2 regions of the Methyloversatilis sp. XJ19-13 genome follow, and region 2 is predicted to be linked to the other one. Evidence: riboswitches for the same ligand, from Rfam matches in the RefSeq annotation. Region 2 holds a riboswitch; the other holds the start of a gene.

Region 1 (10,651 bases), on a different contig from region 2:
CAAGCCCCCGCGACCAGCCGACCCCGCAGGTTGGGGTGAGCGCAGCGATGCCCAACAAGCCCCCGTGACAAGCCGACCCCGCAGGTTGGGGTGAGCGCAGCGATGCCCAACAGGCACCCGCGCAAGTCGCCCGTAGGTTGGGGTGAGCGCAGCGATGCCCAACGCCGTCGCCGCTACGCCACGCCCCTCTTCACCGCCTTGAACCGTTCCAGCGTCGCCTCGCGCGCCGCCGCGTGGTCTACCACCGGCGCCGGGTAGTCGCGGCCGATCACGCAGCCGGCCATCTGCTGTTCCAGCGGCGTCGCCAGCCAGGGCGCGTGGATGCGCTTGCGGTCGAACTTCGCGAGTTCCGGGCAGTAGCGGCGGATGAACTGGCCATCGGCGTCGAATTTCTCCGACTGCGTGACCGGGTTGAAGATGCGGAACCAGGGCTGGGCGTCGCAGCCGGTCGAGGCGGCCCACTGCCAGCCGCCGTTGTTGGCCGCCAGGTCGAAATCGTTGAGCTGGCGCGCGAACCATTGCTCGCCGCGCCGCCAGGAAATGCCCAGATCCTTGGTCAGGAAGGACGCGCTGACCATGCGCAGCCGGTTGTGCATGTAGCCGGTCTGCGCCAGCTGGCGCTGCGCCGCATCGACCAGCGGATAACCGGTGCGGCCTTCGCACCACGCGGCGAAGCGCGCCTCGTCGTCCACCCAGCGCACGGCGTCGAATTCGGGCCGGAAGCTGCCGTTGAGCACGTGCGGGTTGTGCCACAGGATCTGGAAGTAGAAATCGCGCCAGATCAGTTCGTTCAGCCAGCCTTCGGCACCGGCGCCACCGCGCGCATGCGCCTCGCGCGCCAGCCGGCGTACCGATATCGTGCCGAAGCGCAGATGCACCGACAGATAGCTCGGTCCCTTGGTCGCCGGAAAGTCGCGCGTCTGCTTGTAGCGGTCGATGCGGTCGAGAAATTCGTCGAACAGCGTTTCGGCGCCGGACGCCCCGGTGGGCAGTTTCAGCGTCGCCAGATTGGTCTGCTCGAACCCCATGTCCGCCAGCGACGGAATGTCTGCGGGCGGCTGTGCCACAAGTGCCGCCGCGTAACGGCGTACCGGATAGGCCTGAAGCTGATGGGGCGTGAGCTTCTTCAGCCAGGCGTTCTTGTACGGGGTGAATACCGAGAAAGGCTTGTGCGCCAGCGTCAGCACTTCGTCGCACTCGAAGATGACCTGGTCCTTGTACTGTTCGAAGCCGATGCCGTGCCGCGCCAGTTCGGCGCTGACATCGGCGTCGCGCAACTGTGCCGCCGGCTCGTAGTCGCGGTTGCAGGCCACGGTGTCCACGCCCAGCTCGCGCGCCAGCGCGGGCACCAGTTCGCGCGCGCGACCGTGGCGCGCGATGAGGCCGCCACCGAGCTCGCGCAGGGCCGCATCCAGCTCCACAATGGCGGCGTGGATGAAATCGACCCGCCGGTCGGCGCGCCAGCCTTCGCGCAGCAGTTCGTCCAGTATTTCGGTGTCAAACACGAATACGCACCACACCGGGCCGCCTTCGTGCAGCGCGTGGTACAGCGCGGCGTGGTCATCCACCCGCAGGTCGCGACGGAACCACACCAGCCGGGACGAACTCTTTGCCACACCCACCTCCACGATCCGATCGCGATTTCGAGTCGCGAGGGTCGCACAGGTTCTGCGACAAACGCACAACACGGATAAAATCCCGCCATGCACGCGCACGCACCGACTTCCACGGTCAATCTCACCGGCCACTTCCTGATCGCCATGCCCGCCATGGCCGACAAGAACTTCGCCCGCACGCTCACGCTGGTGTGCGAGCACAACGATCAGGGCGCGCTCGGCGTCATCGTCAACCGGCCGATCGACATGTCGCTCGAAGACCTGTTCGAGCGCATTGAGCTCACGCTCGAATCGCCGCGTTTCCAGGGCCAGCCCGTCTATTTCGGCGGCCCGGTGCAGACCGACCGCGGCTTCGTGCTTCATCGCCCGGTCGGCGAATGGCAATCCACCATCGATGTCGGCAACGGGCTGGGTCTGACCTCGTCGCGCGACGTGCTGCAGGCACTGGGCAGCGAAATCGAGCCGGACGACGTGCTGGTCACGCTCGGCTATGCGGGCTGGCAGGCGGGTCAGATCGAATGGGAAATGGCGCAGAACGCCTGGCTCACGGTGCGCGCCGACAGCGGCATCATCTTCGACCTGCCGCCGGAAGAACGTCTGGTCGCCGCGATGCAGCTGCTCGGCGTCGATTTCGCGTCGCTGTCCGACGTGGCCGGGCATGCCTGAACCGGGTGGTCTTCCTGCGCGCGGTACCGTGCTGGCGTTCGACTTCGGCGAAAAACGCATCGGCGTTGCCGTGGGCGAATGCGAACTGCGCAGCGCCAGTCCGCTGCTCACCTTCGATGCCGAAACCAACGACGCCCGCTGGTCGGCCGTCGGTCGACTGCTGGACGAATGGAAGCCGGTCACGCTGGTGGTCGGTCTGCCACTGTCGCCCGACGGCGTGCCGCACGACATGACGGCGCGCGCCGAACGCTTTGCACGCCAGCTCGAAGGGCGCTACCGCCTGCCGGTCGTGCTGCAGGACGAGCGCTACACCTCGGCCGAAGCGGACACCCAGCTGCGCGACGAAGGCGGCGTGCGCGACTGGCGCAGCCGCAAGCAGAAACTGGACGCACACGCGGCCCAGCTCATCCTCAAGGACTATTTCGATGTCACTGCCTGACGCAGAACACCTGCTGGTCGTGCTGGCCGACCAGATTCGCTCGCGGGTCGGCGCCGATACGGCGCTGGTCGGCCTGCACACCGGCGGCGTATGGCTGGCGCAACGACTGCACGCCCTGCTGGGACTGGCCCAGCCGATCGGCTCGCTCGACGTGAGCTTCTACCGCGACGACTACGCCAAGCGCGGTCTGGCGCGCGACACCCGCTCGTCGGCGCTGCCCTTCGAGGTCGAAGGCCGGCACCTGATACTGGTCGACGACGTGCTGCACACCGGCCGCACGGTACGCGCCGCGCTGAACGAACTGTTCGATTACGGCCGTCCGCTGCGGGTCGAACTGGCCGTGCTGGTCGATCGCGGCGGGCGCGAACTGCCGGTGGCGCCGACCTACTGCGCCGCGACGCTCGACCTGCCGCCCGGACAGCGCGTGAAACTGGCGCAGGACGGCGACACCCTCTCGCTGCGACTGACCGGGAGCTGACCATGGCGCGCAACCCGCAACTGAACCGGCACGGCGAACTGCAGCACCTGCTGACCACGGAAGGCCTGCCGCGCGATGTCATCACGCGCATTCTCGATACGGCCGAGCCGTTCACGGTGGTGGCCGAGCGCGAGGTGAAGAAGCTGCCGCTGCTGCGCGGCAAAAGCGTGTTCAACCTGTTTTTCGAGAACAGCACGCGCACCCGCACCACCTTCGAAATCGCCGCCAAGCGCCTGTCGGCCGATGTGATCAACCTGAACATCGCGACCAGTTCGACCAACAAGGGCGAAACCCTGCTCGACACGGTGGACAACCTCGCCGCGATGCAGGCCGACATGTTCGTCGTGCGCCACGCCTCCAGCGGCGCGCCCTACCTGATCGCCCAGCACTTGGAAGCGACCGGCCGCGACCACATCCACGTCATCAACGCCGGCGACGGGCGGCACGCGCACCCGACGCAGGGCCTGCTCGACATGTACACCATCCGCCACTACAAGCGCGACTTCACGCAATTGTCGGTGGCGGTCGTCGGCGACATCCTGCATTCGCGCGTGGCGCGCAGCCAGATCCACGCCCTGACCACGCTGGGCGTGCCCGACCTGCGCGCCATCGCGCCGAAAACGCTGCTGCCGGCCGACATCGACCGGCTCGGCTGTCGCGTCTTCCACGACATGGCCGAAGGTCTGCGCGGCGTCGATGTCGTGATGATGCTGCGGCTGCAGAACGAACGCATGCAGGGCTCGCTGCTGCCCAGCCCGCAGGAATATTTCAAGTTCTTCGGCCTGACGCAGGAAAAGCTGGCGCTGGCCAAGCCGGACGCCATCGTGCTGCACCCGGGGCCGATGAACCGCGGCGTCGAAATCGACTCGGCAGTGGCCGACGGTCGGCAGGCCGTCATCCTGCCGCAGGTCACTTTCGGCATCGCCGTGCGGATGGCCGTCATGGCGATGCTGGGGTCTGTTGAAGCGTGATGGCACCCCTCGACTCATTTCGACAGACCTCCGCCGGAGTCAACGCATGAAGATCCACATCAAGGGCGGTCACCTGATCGACCCGGCGCAGGACATCGATGCGCCAACCGACCTGTACATCGCCGCCGGCAAGGTGGTGGCGCTGGGCGACGCGCCGGACGGCTTTCACGCCAACCGCGTCATCGACGCAGCGGGATGCATCGTCGCGCCGGGCCTGATCGACCTGTGTGCGCGGCTGCGCGAGCCGGGGCTGGAGTACCGCGCCACGCTGGAATCAGAAATGGCCGCCGCGGTCGCCGGCGGCATCACCAGTCTGGCCTGCCCGCCGGACACCGACCCGGTGCTGGACGAGCCGGGGCTGGTGGAAATGTTGAAGCACCGCGCACGCATGCTCAACCTCGCGCATGTGTATCCGCACGGTGCGCTGACCATGGGTCTGAAAGGCGAGCGGCTGACCGAAATGGGCGAGCTGTTCGACGCCGGCTGCATTGCGTTCAGCCAGGCCAATGTGCCGGTGGCCGACACGCAGGTGCTGTTCCGCGCCATGCAGTACGCCGCCACCTTCGGCTACACCGTATGGCTGCAGCCGACCGATCTGCACCTGTCGTCCGATGGCGTCGCGCACGAAGGCGAGGTGGCCGCGCGGCTCGGCCTGACCGGCATACCGATACTCGCCGAAACGCTGGCCATCGGCCAGATGCTGCAACTGGCCCGCGCCACCGGCTGCCGCCTGCATCTGGCGCGCATTTCCAGCCGGGCCGGGCTGATGCTGATCGACCAGGCACGGCTCGACGGGCTGAAGGTGAGCTGCGACGTCGCCATCCACTCGCTGCACCTGTGCGATGTCGACATCGGCTACTTCGATCCGCAGTGCCGCACCATTCCGCCGCTGCGCGCGCAGTTCGACCGCGAGGCACTGCGCGCCGCGCTGGCCGACGGCCGCATCGACGCACTGTGTTCCGATCACACGCCGGTCGATGACGACGCCAAGCAGGTGCCGTTCGCCGAAGCCGAACCGGGCACCACCGGGCTGGAACTGCTGCTGCCGCTCACGCTGTCTTGGGCGCGCGAAATGCAGCTGCCGCTGCGGCTGGCGCTCGCCCGCATCACGTCGGATGCCGCGCGCGTGCTCGGGCTGGACGCCGGACACCTGCGCATCGGCAGCGCCGCCGACGTGTGCATCTTCGACCCCGACGCACCCGTCATGATCAGCCGCGCGACGCTGCGCAGTCAGGGCCGCAACACGCCGTTCATCGGTCGGGAGCTGCTGGGCAAGGTGTGCGCGACGCTGGTGTCGGGTCAGGTGGTGTACGAGACGCCCGCGAACGACAAGGCCGCCAGGTAGAGGCGGCCAGGCGCCGCCCGAAGTGCATGATCGAAGGCCTGCTGTTGGGCATCGCTGCGCTCACCCCAACCTACGGTCGACGTGCTGCGGTTGCCCGGCTGGCATCGCTGCACCCAACCTACCTGCTTGCTGCCCCGTAGGTTGGGGTGAGCGCAGCGATGCCCAACGAACCCCGCTGTGCCCAAGCCCCGGTGGAATGCCGCCGGGGCTCGCCCGCGTTACATGACCAGTGCGAAGATCTGCCGCGACGCCGCATCGATCAGGTAGAGCACGATCTGCAGCAGCAGGATGAGCACCAGCGGTGACAGGTCGACGTTGGCGATCGGTGGCATGACGCGCTGGATCGGCTGCAGGAAGGGCCGCGTCAGGGCGCCCAGGATGCTGCCCAGAGGGTTGCCCGGCGACACCCAGCTCAGCACCGCCGAAATGAGCAGCGCGATGATCAGGAACCACACCGACAGGCGCGCCACTTCGAACAGCCCGCGCAGGAAGATCAGCGGAATCAGGTTGTCTGCACCGAGGCCGCCTTGCAGCGTGGCCGCCAGCAGCAGCAGCGCGACCTGCAGCAGCCAGGCCACGACGAAGGTCGCCATGTCGAGGCCGAACACTGCGGGAATCACCTTGCGCGCCGGCAGTACAGCCCAGTCTGTCGTCTGGATGACGAACTGGCCCAGCTGGTTGCGGAAGCTGACACGCGCCCACTGCATGTAGAAACGGGCGAGCAGCAATGTGGTGACGAAGCCGGCGACGGCGTTCAGGACGAGCAGGATCAGGTCGGTCAGCATGGATTCGTGGTGAGGTGATTCAGCAAGGAAAGAGGATCGGGCCGCGGTCGGCGCCTATTGCGCACCCAGCTGGTCACCCATCTCGGCGCCGCGTGCCGCTGCCGCGGCGAGTGCGCGCACGATCGAGTCTGCCACACCGTCGGCGGCCATCGACTTCAGCGCCGCTTCGGTCGTGCCGCCCTTGGACGTGACGCGTTCGCGCAGGGTGCCGGGCGATTCCGGGCTTTGCGCCGCCAGCGCGGCGGCGCCGGTGAAGGTGGCGACCGCGAGCCGGTGCGCCTGATCGGCGCTCAGGCCGAGCGCCTCGCCGCCGCGCACCATGGCTTCGATGAAGTGGAATACATAGGCCGGACCACTGCCCGACAGGGCGGTCACGGCGTCGATCAGGCGTTCCTCCGCCACCCACACCGTGCTGCCGACGGCGGCCAGCACCTGTTCCGCCTGCGCGCGCTCGCTGTCGCTGACTGCGGCGTCGGCGTACAGGCCGGTCACGCCCTGACCGATCAGTGCCGGCGTGTTCGGCATGGCGCGCACGATGCGTGTGTAGCCGCCGAGCCAGCGTGACAGGTCGGCCGCGCGCAGGCCCGCCGCGATGCTCAGCACGGTCTGGTGGTCGAGCGCTGGCGCGAGCCCGGCGCACGCCTCGCGCATCTGCTGCGGCTTGACCGCCAGCACGATCAGGTCGCAGCGCAGCGCGGCGGCGTCCGGCGTTTCGATCGCCCGGACGCAGAAGTCACTGGCCAAGCGCGCGCGTGACGCAGCCTGCGGTTCGACCACGCAGATACCCGCCGCATCGCCACCGCGTCTGACCCAGCCGCCGATCAGCGCACTGGCCATATTGCCGCCGCCGATGAAAGTGATCTGCATGCCCACCCCGTCAAAGGTCGCGGCCCGCAAAAAGCGGGCCGAAGGACAATATGGTAACCGCAGCGGGCGGATGGGCGGAACGACCTTTGTCGCCCGCCAGCGTGATCAGCGCAGCGCGAAGTTGCGACCCGGCTGCGCAGCCTTCACGGCAGTCACCGACAGATAAGGTGGGTTCGCTGCGGCCGAGGGCAGGATGATGCCGCTCCAGCCCTTTGGTACGGTACAGGCATAGCTGCCGTTCGCGGCAATTGCGCTGCAGCTTGCGCCGCTGCTCCCGAGCATGACGAGCTTGGCAACCGGCTTGCCGGCGCGCGTCACCGTCCCGCTGATCTGCACTGTGGTAACGACGAAATTCAATCCGTTTTGCGTCGTCTTCACCGCGCTGACCGCTCGCGAGGCCGGTGTGACAGCCCCGGCCGGCATGGCGGGCGTGACCGTGCCGCTCCAGCCCCATGGAACCGTGCAGCGATAAGTGCCGCCGGAATCGGTCGCGCTGCACGAGACGCCATTGCCGGCAGTGACTGCGGCGTTGGGTAGCGCCTTGCCTGCTTGAGTGATGGTGCCGCTGATGGTCTGTCCCGGCAGCACGAAGTTGCGGCCGGTCTGCGCCGCGCTGATCTTGCTGAAACTGAAGTTGCCCGGCGTTGCACGGCCGGCCGGCACGTTCGGGGTGATGACGCCGCTCCAGTTCTGCGGCACCACGCAGGCCCAGGCGCCGGTGCTGCCGCTGGGCGTGCAGTTGCCACCGTTGCTGGCGCTCAGCGCGACGCCGGCCACCGGCTTGCCGACGCTGGAAATCGTGCCCGATATCTGGAAGGTACCGGCCACCATGGTCGGACTGAAGGCGGCGATCGCTCCGCGACTGTTGTTCAGTGCCAGCGTATTGTGCGCACTGTTTGGCGTACCGACTGGTGTACCGCACGCAAAGCTGCCGCCGCAGTTTTTCTGGTCAGGGTTGGAAAAGCGCCCGATCACCGGCGAGATGTAGCTCATGACCGAGCCAAAGCTGCCGTTGCGCCCGAAGCCGAAGGCGTAGTCGTGGCTGCCCTTGCCGCCACCCTGCCGCGCAACCGTGTCGCGGTCGTGCATCAGGCCCATGTTGTGGCCGAGCTCGTGCGTGAAGGTGTAATCAGTGCAGTAATAGCCGGTGCCGGCGACATCACGGCCGTCGCTGACCACCGAATAGCCGTAGGCGGCGTAGGCCGAAACCGGTGCGCCGTTGTAGCCGCCGATGTAGCCGACGCCGCAATTGCCGCCTTGCGCATTCATGTTGAACGGACGTACCAGGGTGACCAGATCGGCGCCGTACTTCTTGCGTAGCGCCGGTACGCCGGAGAAATTGCCCGTACCGCGCGCCAGGGCGCTCAACGCATTCGTATTCGAGGTGGTATCCGGTTCGCCGACCAGTTCGCTGCCTACCAGACGGACGCGCATGGCAACGCCGCTGTCGATGTAAGCCTGGTTCGACAACGCGATCAGTTGCGCGATGCGGGTCGCCCACAGACTGCCGTTGCGTGTCTTGAAGCCGGCCGTGTAGAGCACCAGCACATCCACCGTGGTGGCACTGGCCGACGCTTGGGTTGTCGGGGTGGTGGCGCTGCTGGCGGTCGTGGTGCTGCTGGCGGCGGCGGTCGGCCCGCCCCCGGCAGCGCCTTCGGCCTCCATCGGGCCACCGGCAACGACTTCACCCACTGCATCGGCGTGGTCCGGCTCCAGTTGCGACAGACCGGAGCGCTGCGGATCGACCAGCCACTGCGAGCCGCCGTCGCTGACCAGCAGGATTTCGCCGGACGGCGTCAGGATGTTGCCGACGCTGCCGTTCGGACCCGATGTAATGATGACGCGGAACTCCGGGCCGTAATCCTTCAGGTGACCGACCCAGGTCGTGCTGTCGGTATCGCCCGGTTCAGTGCGGTCATAGGCCACGCGATAGTCGCCGTGGTCCGGAATCGACAAGGCCATGTCGGCGCCGGGCTCCAGCGCCGACATGGCGACCAGATCGACCGTGACCGGATGGGCTGCGTCGGCCGGCTTTCGCAGTTCCGGTTCGTCGGCGCTGCGCGCGGTACCGCGCGCTTCATCGAGGACGGCGACAGACGGGGCGAACATCGCCGGCAAGCTCTCGACGGTCACCGGATCGGCCTGCGCCGCAAGGTCAGCACCGACCAGCTGCCTCCCGTCCACATGACCCAGCACATAGCCGCCATCCGGCGTACGGATGACGCCCGAGGCGAGCGCGCCATCAAGGCGCAGACGAACCGGAAACTGCCGGCCGGCCGCAAGATGGCCGATCCACTGCACGCCATCGGGCTGGTCGATGGTCGAGTCGAATACCACGTCGAGCCTTGTACCGTCGGGCAGTGCAAAGTGCAGTATTTCGCCACTGCGCGCAGCGCGCAGTCGCGCGAGGTCAAGACGAACCGGCCACATGCCGCCTTCCGGCACGGCATCGGCAACGGCATCCAGTACAGGCGCTTGCATGAGGACTGCAGGCGTCGCGGCGCAGGCAGACCAGGCGGAGAGCGCGAGGGCACATGCCAGAGCTAGGCGCGACGGCGCCGTGCGAGCGCGGCGGAAAGAGACTGTTGCGGAGAAACGACGACTAACCATGGCGGACACACTCCAGACCGGTGACAGGGTGTTACCGGTGCAGCCCGCGCATGCCCGCCACGTCAGGGGACGGGGCGGATGATGATTGGCGGTCCCGCTGTCATCCCGTGTGAACACGGATTAGACCGGTAACTTTGCGTACCCGGCTTTCGCGCGGGCTTGCCTTTTTCAGATTCAGAGATGTTTTCGGCCTGCCGGAAGGTGTCTTGACCGGAACTTCGACAACAACTGTGTCGTCGCACAACCGGCCGCGCGCACCAACGTCTGCACGGACGCGACAACCCGGCAGGCGGCCATTTGTTTGCTGATACGATTGAAAGATGCCTCAGAAACCCCGCCAATCCCGCTTTTCCGGTTCAGATGCCGCCTCTGACGCAATCTCCGAAACGACACACCCCACGCCGGTGACGGCGCAGCTGTGTTTCACGCTGTATTCGTCGTCGCTGACGATGACCAAGGCCTTCAAGCCGCTGCTGAACGAGATCGGCCTGACTTACCCGCAATACCTCGTGTTGCTCGCACTCGGCGACGCCGACCGGCCGCTGAGCGTGTCGGCGCTGGGCGAACAGCTGTTCCTCGACTCAGGTACCTTGACGCCGCTGCTCAAGCGCATGGAAAGCGCAGGGCTGATCACCCGTCGCCGGTCGACGGCCGACGAACGACTGGTGGAACTGAGCTTGACCGAAGCCGGCCACGACACGTGCCGGCGCGCCCGTGAGATTCCTGTCGTGCTCGGCCCGGCCACCGGCTGCTCGGCGCGCGAACTGTCCGAACTGGTTTCCGCATTGCAGGACGTGCGCTCGGCGCTGACGCGCCACCTCGATGCGGTGGCCGGCGACTGAGCACGCCGGCCACCGCATGAATGAAAAGGGGC
Region 2 (10,651 bases):
GCAGGTTCAGCGCGAAGTTCTGTTCGCGGTTGCGCGCCAGAATGCCCCAGACCGAATTCTTGTGGTGTCCGTAGTCGACCAGCGTTTCCAGCACCGCGGTCTTGCCGCTGCGTTCGCGCACTGCGGCATGGAAAGGCTTGTCCTGCTTCGCGCCCGCTTCACGGTAAACGAATTCGTTGATCAGCAGGTCGGGGCACAGCGGGCCCTTCACCCGATAAAGCGTGCGGCCGCTCTCCTTCCACGATTCAAGGTTGCCGCCATGCTCGTCCCAGAACTTCTCCGGCAGCTCGCGCGTGCCGGTGTAGAGCATGTCGGTGTCTTCGAGCACCTTGTCGTTGAAGTAATCCTGCGCATGCAGCCCGAGCGCGCGAGCCTTGATGCGCATGTTGATGTCTTTCGACACCAGGATGACCTGACGCGCCGGATAGCGCTGCGACAGGTGCATCACGACCGCGATGATCTGGTTGTCCGCCTTGGCGGTGGGCAGTCCGGCCGGCAGCACGCCATCGATCGCCTCGGTCTGCAGCAGCAAGTGGCCACTCGCCAGGTCGCTCGACGCCGCCGCCAGCGGTATCCCCAGGGCGATGAGGTCTTCCGCACCGCTGACGATCTCATCCAGCAACCGGCTGGCCTGGCGCGCGTTTCGCGCGACCTCGGTCATGCCCTTCTTGTTGTTGTCCAGCTCTTCCAGCGTCATGATCGGCACGAAAATGTCGTGCTCCTCGAAGCGGAACAGGCTGGTCGGGTCGTGCATCAGCACGTTGGTGTCGAGGATGAAGAGCTTGGTGGCGGGGGCGGACTTGCGGGTGCGCGGTGCGGGTGCTGCGGCGGGGCGTCGGGTGGCCATTGGATCTTTTCTTTGTCGGTTGCGCCGGGTTTCAGAGTGTATTGACGAAGTCGAGCACCTCGTCCGCGTGCCCCGGCACTTTCACGCCGCGCCACTGGCGCAGGATAAGGTTGCCGGTGCCGATCACGAAAGTGCTCCGCTCCACGCCGCGCACCTGCTTTCCGTACATGTTCTTCATCTTCATGACGTCGAAAATTGCGCACGCGGTTTCATCGGGATCGGAAATCAGTTCGAACGGGAGCTCGAGCCTGGCCTTGAAATTCTGATGCGACTTGATGCTGTCACGCGAAATGCCGATCACGCCGCAGCCGGCGGCAACGAACTGCGGATAAAGATCGCGAAAGGCTGCGCTTTCGGTGGTGCAGCCCGGTGTGCTGTCCTTCGGGTAGAAGTAGATGACCAGCGGCTTGGCGGCAGCGGACAGGTTGAAGTCCTGTCCCGAGGTGGAAGCGAGTGTGAAATCGTCGATCTGGGTGGTGCTCATCTGAGCCGTCTCTCCTTGAGTGGTTTCGGGGTCACGCTGACGGCACAGCCTCCGGCAGGATGAGTGCTGCGGCCACGGCACGGCCTTCCGCGACCAGTATGTTGTAGGTGCGCGCTGCGGCCAGCGTGTCCATGACTTCAACGCCGATGCCGGCGTCGATCAACGGACGCAGCAGGGAAGGGTGCGGGAACTGCTGTGTCGGGCCGGTGCCGAGCAGAAGAATCTGTGCATCGAGCGAGGTCAGTTGCGCAAAGTCGGCGGCATCGAGCTGGTCGATGCTGCCGGCACCCCAGTCCTCGCGCAGCAGTCCGGGGCCGAGCACCACGGTGCGCGTCAGCTGGCGCTCGCCGATCTGCAGATAGCCATCACCGAATCCGGTGACAAGGTAGGTGGTCGGGCGCGGGGTCTGGTGCAGCTTCACGGTGGTTCGGTCGGAGAGGATCCAGGTGGTCTTCGGGTGCCGCCGGCAACCGGCTTTTGCCCTGCCTTGCGGGCTCGCATACAATCATATCTTTTTTCGTCGGCGGACAATGAAGTCCGCGCGACGGCGGTCATCCCGGTGACTGCCGCAACCTGCCCCATGCCCAGTCATCCAATCATCGCCTCTCCAGATCGCCCCATCGTGCATCCTCCGGTTTCGAAGTCTTCAAAGCTCGCCAACGTCTGTTACGACATCCGCGGCCCCGTGCTCGCCCGGGCCCGCCAGATGGAGGAAGAAGGGCAGCGCGTCATCAAGCTCAACATCGGCAACCTCGCGCCATTCGGTTTCGAAGCGCCTGAGGAAATCGTGCAGGACGTGATCCGCAACCTGCCCGACGCATCCGGCTACACCGATTCGCGCGGCTTGTTTGCACCGCGCAAGGCCATCATGCAGTACAGCCAGGAAAAGCGGATTCCGGGCGTGGGCGTGGACGACATCTTCATCGGCAATGGTGCGTCCGAGCTCATCGTGATGGCCATGCAGGGCCTGCTCAACAGCGGCGACGAAGTACTCGTGCCGGCGCCCGACTACCCGCTGTGGACCGCGGCAGTGACGCTGGCCGGCGGCACGGCGCGTCACTACATCTGTGACGAAGGCGCCGACTGGATGCCCGATCTGGCCGACATCCGCGCCAAGATCACGGCCAACACGCGCGCCATCGTCATCATCAACCCGAACAATCCGACCGGCGCGCTGTACTCCGACGCGCTGCTGCAGGATCTGGTGGAGATCGCGCGCCAGAACAACCTGATCGTGTTTGCCGACGAAATCTACGACAAGACACTGTACGACGGCGCCACCCACACGTCGATCGCCTCGCTGGCCGACGACCTGTTGTTCGTCACCTTCAACGGCCTGTCGAAGAACTACCGCGCCTGCGGCTACCGCGCCGGCTGGATGGTCGTATCGGGCGACAAGCGTCATGCGCGCGACTACATCGACGGGTTGAACATGCTGGCGTCGATGCGACTGTGCTCCAACGTCCCGGGCCAGTTCGCGATCCAGACCGCACTCGGCGGCTATCAGACGATCAACGATCTGGTTGCGCCGGGCGGACGACTGGCGCGACAGCGCGACACCGCGTGGGAGCTGCTGACGCAGATCCCGGGCGTCAGCTGCGTCAAGCCGCGCGCCTCGCTTTACCTTTTTCCGCGGCTTGACCCGAAGCTCTACCCGATCGAGGACGATCAGCGCTTCATTCTCGAACTGCTGGAAGAGCAGCGTGTGCTGCTGGTGCAGGGCACCGGCTTCAACTGGCCGCGGCCGGACCACTTCCGCGTCGTCTTCCTGCCGCACGAGGACGACCTGCGCGAAGCCATCGGACGCATCGCCCGCTTCCTCGACGGCTTCCGAAAGCGTCATGGCCGCTGAGGTCACCGTCGTGCGGGTGGCCGCCCGGCGCGCCGTTCTCGAACCATCCTGGCTGGCGCGCGCGGAAGCGGTGCATCGCGCACTCCGGCCCGATCTGCCTGCGGATTACGTCGGCACATTGCAGGGCATTTTCGACGACGGCGGCGAAATGGTCGTGGCCGTCCGCGATGACCAGGTGCTCGGCGTGGCGGTCTTCCGCTGTCACCGCAACACGTCGAGCGGTGTGCACTTCTATATAGATGACCTGGTCACCGCACCGGCGGCTCGCTCGCAGGGGGTCGGCAAGACCCTTCTCGACTGGCTTGCGCACGAGGCAACAGAACGCGGGGCCACGCGCCTCAGGCTTGACTCCGGCACACAGCGCGTCGATGCGCGCCGCTTCTACCATCGCGAAGGCATGCACATCGCCTGTTTCCTTTTTTCGCGGGATCTGGACACGGTCCCGCAACGACATTCCACACGAGGCAAGGCATGAAACCCATCAATGTAGGTCTGCTCGGCATCGGCACCGTCGGTGGCGGAACCTGGACGGTCCTGACCCGCAACCAGGAAGAAATCACCCGTCGCGCCGGTCGGCCGATCCAGATCACCGCGGTAGCCGACCGCGATACCGCCCGCGCGCAGCAGCTGACCGGTGGCAAGGTGAAAGTGACCGGCGATGCCTTCGAGGTCGTGCGCGACCCGAACATCGACATCGTGGTCGAACTGATCGGTGGCTACACCATCGCGAAGGAACTGGTGCTCGAGGCGATCGCCCATGGCAAGCATGTGGTGACCGCCAACAAGGCGCTGCTGGCCACGCACGGGCAGGAAATATTCGCCGCGGCGCAGGCCAAGGGCGTCATGGTGGCGTTCGAGGCTGCGGTCGCCGGTGGCATCCCCATCATCAAGGCGGTGCGTGAAGGGCTGACGGCCAACCGCATCGAGTGGGTGGCCGGCATCATCAACGGAACCACCAACTACATCCTGTCGGAAATGCGCGACAAGGGCCTGACCTTCGCCGACGCGCTGGCCGACGCACAGCGGCTGGGCTACGCCGAAGCCGATCCGACCTTCGACATCGAAGGCGTCGATGCCGCACACAAGATCACCTTGCTGTCGTCGATCGCGTTCGGCATCCCGGTCCAGTTCGACCGCGCGCACATCGAAGGCATCACGAAACTGACCGCCGACGACATACGCTACGCCGAAGCGCTGGGCTATCGCATCAAGCTGCTGGGCATCACCAAGCGCAAGGCCGACGGTTTCGAACTGCGCGTGCACCCGACGCTGATCCCGTCGAAGCGCCTGATCGCCAATGTCGAGGGCGTGATGAATGCGGTGCTGGTGAAAGGCGACGCGGTCGGCGCCACGCTGTATTACGGCCGCGGTGCCGGCGCCGAGCCGACAGCGAGCTCGGTGATCGCCGACCTGGTCGACGTGACCCGTCTGCACACGGCTGACCCGGAACATCGCGTGCCGCATCTGGCATTCCGCGCCGATCAGCTGTCCGACACCCCCATCCTTCCGATCAGCGAAGTCGAGAGCGCCTACTATCTGCGCCTGCGCGTGCAGGACAGGCCGGGGGTGCTGGCCGACATCACTCGCATCCTCGCCGACCAGGAAATCAGCATCGACGCCATGCTGCAGAAAGAGCCGTCGGAAGGCGAACAGCAGGCGAACATCATCATGCTGACCCACGTGACGCGCGAGAAAAAGGTCGATGCCGCCATCGCACGCATCGAAGCACTCGACAGCACGGTGGGCAGCGTGACGCGTCTGCGCCTTGAAGAGCTGAACGGCTGAGTGACTTGCAATTCGAGGAGAGCAATCGTATTTTCAGTACATTAACAACTGGGAGACGCGCTATGAAAGTGGCTGCTAGCTCGAAACTGATGAATTTTCTGAAAGTGCCCAAGGATCGGGAGCAACTTCGCCAGGCCATGCAATCGGTGACCTCGGGCCGTGAGCCGGATGAGGTAACAATAGAGCTTAGTAAAGGCAAGGTTCGAATCTCTGTGGTCCCGATTCGTACGGTGCGGGGTGGTGACTAAGGATCTGTCAGCCCACCCAATTCAACGTGGCAACACGGCAGCGGAATGTGCTTGCTGAGCACTGCTTATGAATATCGCGCTACCGACAGTTATCTTGTTTCTACTTCTACTTCCAGGTTTTATACTGCAGGCGGAATTCAGACGACCTGAACGTACCGTACTTGACACCCTTCCATTTAGCCGGTCGATCACTAACGCTATATTGCTGGCCTTCGTTCTGAATGGGTTGGGAAGTGTATCCGTCGAAATTTTCACACCTTGGATTGTGCGGGTCGATGACTTGCTGTTATTGATGTCGGGTGACCGCGCAGTTGGCTACGCCGATGCGGTGACCAGGGTGGCTTCTCACCGTAATGCGATAGCTGCTTATTTCCTGATTCTATACTTTGCGGCTTTTCTCGTCGGCCGCGCACTGCGCGGCGCAATCACTCACTTCCGTCTAGACCGGGACGGTACAATACTTTCACGTTGGTTTCGTTTTGATACACCGTGGTATTACCTGTTGAATGGTTACGATGCCGATACGCCACCGGATGGGGTTTTGGTTGCGGCAGTGGTTGAAGTTGGAGGGAGTGCCCAGCTTTATTTAGGGCGCCTCGTAGAGTTTTTCCTGAACCCAGATGGTTCAATTGACCGGCTTGTTCTTGAGGATGTGTCGCGTCGAGAAATATCGCAGGACGCGAGCGAGACCTTCGACCAGAAAAATCGATTTTATCCCATCAGGGGCGATTATTTTGTAATATGGGCATCAGAAATGAGAACCCTTAATGTGCATTATCTGCGACTTGAAGAAGTTTCTTGACCAAGACTTCAGGGGAGAGAAAGTCTGTGGCCACTAGATTTTTATTATTTTTCAGATTGGTTTGCAGCCACTTCCGATATCAGTAAATATCAATGTATTACGTATCCACCCGCGGCCTCGCGCCGCAGAAGCGCTTCACCGACATCCTGCTGGGCGGACTGATGGAGGATGGCGGTCTCGCCATGCCTGTGCACTACCCGACGTTCACACCGGCCGAGCTCGGGTCCATGCGCGGCATGGATTACCGCCAGCTGGCCTTCGCGGTGCTGTCGCGCTTCGCCGACGACCTGCCGTCCGACGACCTGCGCACGCTGATCGAACGCACCTATCGGCCCGAGGTTTACTGCAACACCGTGTCGGGCTCCGACGCCCGCGACATCACGCCGCTGTACACGCTGGAACCCGACCTGCATCTGCTCGAACTGTCGAACGGCCCGACGCTGGCGTTCAAGGACATGGCGATGCAGTTGCTCGGCAACCTGTTCGAGTATGCACTGGCGAAAAATGGTGCCGAGCTGAACATCTTCGGCGCCACGTCGGGCGATACCGGTTCGAGCGCCGAATACGCAATGCGCGGCAAGCGCGGCATCCGCGTGTTCATGCTCAGTCCGCACGGCAAGATGAGCCGCTTCCAGAGCGCCCAGATGTTCAGTCTCCAGGACCCGAACATCTTCAATATCGCGGTGCGCGGTGTGTTCGACGACTGCCAGGACATGGTGAAGGCGGTATCGAACGACCTCGATTTCAAGGCGAAGTACCGCATCGGCACCGTCAATTCGATCAACTGGGCGCGCGTGTCGGCGCAGGTTGTCTACTATTTCAAGGCGTACTTCGCCGCGACGCAGCGCGATGACCAGCAGGTGAGCTTCACCGTGCCGTCCGGCAACTTCGGCAATGTGTGCGCCGGTCACATCGCCCGCATGATGGGCCTGCCGATCCGGCATCTGGTGGTGGCCACGAACGAAAACGACGTCCTCGACGAGTTTTTCCGCACCGGCGTCTATCGGCCGCGCGGCAATGCGGAAACGCTGCACACCACGAGCCCGTCGATGGATATTTCCAAGGCGAGCAATTTCGAGCGCTTCATCTTCGATCTCACCGGTCGCGACACCGGGCAGGTGAGGGCGATGTGGGGCGAAGTCGATCGCGGCCGCCCGTTCGATCTGTCGGGCACCGGGCTGTTCGGCAAGGTCGCGTCCGAGTACGGCTTCCAGTCCGGTTCGAGCAACCATGCCCATCGTGTCGCCACGATGCGGCTGGCGCATCAGCGCTGGGGGCGCGCCATCGACACGCATACCGCCGACGGCCTGAAGGTGGCGCTGGAGCGGCGCGAAGCCGGTGTGCCGATGGTGGTGCTCGAAACTGCACTGCCGGCCAAGTTCTCGGAAACCGTGGTCGAAGCACTGGGCTGCGAGCCGGTCCGCCCGCACGGCATGGAGCACCTCGAATCGTTGCCGCAGCGCTACGAGGTGATGGGTACCGACGTGGCCGCAATGAAGGCCTTCATTGCCCGCAACACTGGATAATCGGCAGGCAGGCAGCAGCGCGGGCGGAATCGGGGATCAAGTCCGAACCGCACGCTGCCGTATACACAGGCATCGAACCACATGCGCACCGCGGTGCGTCACGGAGAACATGTCATGGGTGAGCCGGTGAATTCATCGCTTGAGGCACTGCAGCGGCTTTCAGCCGAACTTGAATCGGGCGACATCGTCTTCCCGACCAGCATTGATGTGTCGCTTCGCATCCGGCAGGCGCTTGAAAATCCCGATATCAACGTCAATGAGGTGTGCCGGCTGGTTGGCGCCGAGCCGGTGCTCAGCGCGAAGGCGCTGCGCCTCGCCAATTCGGTCGCCTACAACCGCAGCGGCAACGAAATAACGGACGTCCGCACCGCGGTGACGCGCGTCGGTACCGAGCCGATCCGCATGCTCACGATGTCGCTCATCGTCCGCCAGATGGTCGATGCGCGCGCCGACGAACGTCTGCGCGTCCTGACGCACGACCTGTGGCGGCACACCATCCACGTTTCGGCGCTGAGCTACGTGATCGCGCGTCGCCTTTCGCGGCTGAACGCCGATACGGCCATGTTCGCCGGTCTGGTCCATGAGATCGGCCAGTTCTACCTGCTGGCCCGCGCATCGGCCTTTCCTGCGCTGCTGCAGCGCGAAGCCGAACTGGGTGGGCTGATGTTCAGTTTCAGCCAGAGCGTCGGCCGCGCGGTGCTCGAATCGCTCAAGGTACCGGAGCAGGTCATCGCAGCCGTCGATGCACCGTCGTTCGAAGGTGCCGTCGTGCCGCCCCGTTCGCTGGGTGATGTGCTGTTCCTTGCCGAGAGCATGGCGGCATTTCCGAATCCGTTCACCACGCTGTCGCCGGAAGAAGACGGTCTGCTCGCCGACGCGGCGACCTCGGACATCGACAACGAAACGCTGGAAGCGGTGGTTGCGGAATCGAAGGAAGAGATCGATTCCATCATCGCCACATTGCAGATTTGAGAGCTTGGATCTGTTCTCGTTTGATGGGTGCGTCGCGTTGCCCAGCGATGCGCCGACTGTAAAAGTGATGTACGAATCAAATTCTTGCAGACCCTAAAGTCGGGCGCAGCGCAGTCGTTAAATGATGTGACGACATATTGAAGCTGAACCAGGGCAAACCCACCGAAAGGTGGCGACGCAAAGTTTCCGGTCTACCGGGTGCCCCGGCGCCCCACGACAGCGGGGCCGCCGCGAAGCTGTACCCCGCCTCGCGTCCGGTCCTGACTTTGCGCCCCGTTTCAGCCTTTACCGACCGCCGTGCGCGGCCGCAAAGGTGAATCATGAGCGCTGTACCCCTGCCGAAACAGACTGCCGTACCGCCCGAACGAGGGCGGGTGATCAGCGACTGCCGCGATTTCACGATCCGGCGCCTGCGTGATTCGCTGCGCGGCATGCTCGAAAAGATCGAAGAAGATCTGGTCGCCCGGGCCGAGGCGGAACTCGATCGCGACCAGCGCAACCTCTACATGTTCACCTGCGGCAAGGCCCGCCAGCAGTGGGCCGGCATCGAACAAACGTTCATCGACCACCTGACTCGCTATTTCGACGCGCGCGTACGCGGCGAGCCGGTCGAATCGTCACGCTCAGCGGTACCGACTTCACTTGACGAACTCAGCCTGGTGGGCGAAGACGACCTGACTCAGGATCTGGCTGTCCATGAACTCACCCGCAAGCTGAAGGAACACTGCGACGAGGAGCTGTTCGGCGTCGAACAGCGTCTGGGTTCACTGCTCGGCAAGTCAGACCCGACCGATCAGGACAATCCGCTCGGCACCGAAGGCGTCGCCAAGGCGCTGCGCGCTGCGTGCGAAGAGGTCGATGCCAGCGTGCAGATGCGGCTGGTGCTGCTGCAGTCGCTCGAATCGCAGATTTCACGCGAACTTTCAAAGCTTTACCAGGACCTCAACGTACGACTGCAGCGGCAGAACGTCCTGCCGGGACTGCGTCGCGGCTTCCGCCGCAACGTCGGAGCACGCGCCGGCGTGGCGGGCGTACCGCCCATGCAGGGCAATGGCGCAGCCGGCGATCCGGCGGGAATGGTCAGCGGTGGTTTTGCGCAGTCTGTAAGCGGGCAGGGTGGCTTTCCTTCGACAGGCGGCGCCCAGGACGCAGGCTTCACCGCATCGATGCCCGGCTTCGGCATGTCGTCCGTGAGTGGCGGCTTCGGCGAGCAAGCTGCGTTTGGCGCTGCTGCGGACGCTGACGGCGATATCTACGCCATGCTGTCGCAACTGGTCCAGGGCCAGATGGCGGCACAGGGCATTACGCTGCCGCCGATCGGCGCAGCCGGAGCAAACCCGGCCGGGCTGGCGTCGCCCTTCGTGTTCGAGGCGCTCAGCGCACTTCAGTCCGACGCCGACCTTTCTGTGCCGGCCGCTGCGTCCTTCAACCTCGGCATTCCGCCCAATCTGCTGCGCAATTTCCGTACCTCCGAACTGGGCCGCCATCTCGGGCAGTTCGATGCGATCACGGTCGACATCGTCGCCATGCTGTTCGACCTCATCTTCGACGACGCCGATATCGCCGATCCGATCAAGGCGCTGGTCGGCCGGCTGCAGATTCCGCTGGTCAAGGTGGCCATGCTGGACCGCAGCTTCTTCTCCAGCAAGGCGCATCCGGCGCGCCGACTGCTCGACCTGATTTCCAACTCGATGATGCGCTGGGGGCGCGACGTCGGTCACGAAGACCCCCTTTACATCAAGCTGGCGGAAATCGTCGACCGCATCCTGCGAGATTTCGATCGCGATCTGAGCCTGTTCGAGGCCTGCAGCGAAGACCTGCGCGCCTTCGTCACCGAACTGGAAGCAGACGAGACGCAACGTGCGGAAGCCGCGGCGCTGATCGCCAGTGCGCGCGAGCAGGAACGACTGCGCCGCGAAGATGCGCGGCGAGCCGCCGACGACGAAATTGATGACCGGTTGCGCAAGCCGCTGCCCGGTGTGGTGCAAAGTCTGCTCGATGGCGTGTGGCGGCGGCTGCTGCGCAAGCATGTCGATACCGGTCCGGATGCGGCCGTTGATTACCAGCAGGCGCTCGCCACCATCGACGAACTGATCTGGAGCGTACAGGCCAAGGCCGATGCGGACGAACGCCGC

The links. Region 2 has a riboswitch for cyclic di-GMP ahead of NMQ14_RS03810 (DUF1631 domain-containing protein). Riboswitches for the same ligand answer to the same signal wherever they lie in the genome.
Region 1: another riboswitch for cyclic di-GMP. It lies ahead of NMQ14_RS16770 (zinc-dependent metalloprotease); the one in region 2 lies ahead of NMQ14_RS03810 (DUF1631 domain-containing protein).

Annotation. Positions count from the first base shown of each region.
Region 1 covers NZ_JANINH010000017.1:2,091-12,741, reverse strand. The annotation lists gene NMQ14_RS16810 (deoxyribodipyrimidine photo-lyase) at 174-1,616, opposite strand; gene NMQ14_RS16805 (YqgE/AlgH family protein) at 1,704-2,282, shown strand; gene ruvX (Holliday junction resolvase RuvX) at 2,275-2,721, shown strand; gene pyrR (bifunctional pyr operon transcriptional regulator/uracil phosphoribosyltransferase PyrR) at 2,708-3,199, shown strand; gene NMQ14_RS16790 (aspartate carbamoyltransferase catalytic subunit) at 3,202-4,170, shown strand; gene NMQ14_RS16785 (dihydroorotase) at 4,217-5,515, shown strand; gene NMQ14_RS16780 (YggT family protein) at 5,734-6,300, opposite strand; gene proC (pyrroline-5-carboxylate reductase) at 6,355-7,167, opposite strand; gene NMQ14_RS16770 (zinc-dependent metalloprotease) at 7,273-9,648, opposite strand; cyclic di-GMP riboswitch class I at 9,862-9,951, opposite strand; gene NMQ14_RS16765 (MarR family winged helix-turn-helix transcriptional regulator) at 10,098-10,619, shown strand.
Region 2 covers NZ_JANINH010000002.1:261,887-272,537, forward strand. The annotation lists gene NMQ14_RS03765 (PhoH family protein) at 1-847, opposite strand, end outside; gene NMQ14_RS03770 (peroxiredoxin) at 879-1,331, opposite strand; gene NMQ14_RS03775 (Mth938-like domain-containing protein) at 1,363-1,752, opposite strand; gene NMQ14_RS03780 (pyridoxal phosphate-dependent aminotransferase) at 1,912-3,183, shown strand; gene NMQ14_RS03785 (GNAT family N-acetyltransferase) at 3,173-3,658, shown strand; gene NMQ14_RS03790 (homoserine dehydrogenase) at 3,655-4,968, shown strand; gene NMQ14_RS03795 (hypothetical protein) at 5,284-6,018, shown strand; gene thrC (threonine synthase) at 6,111-7,544, shown strand; gene NMQ14_RS03805 (HDOD domain-containing protein) at 7,659-8,516, shown strand; cyclic di-GMP riboswitch class I at 8,659-8,749, shown strand; gene NMQ14_RS03810 (DUF1631 domain-containing protein) at 8,837-10,651, shown strand, end outside.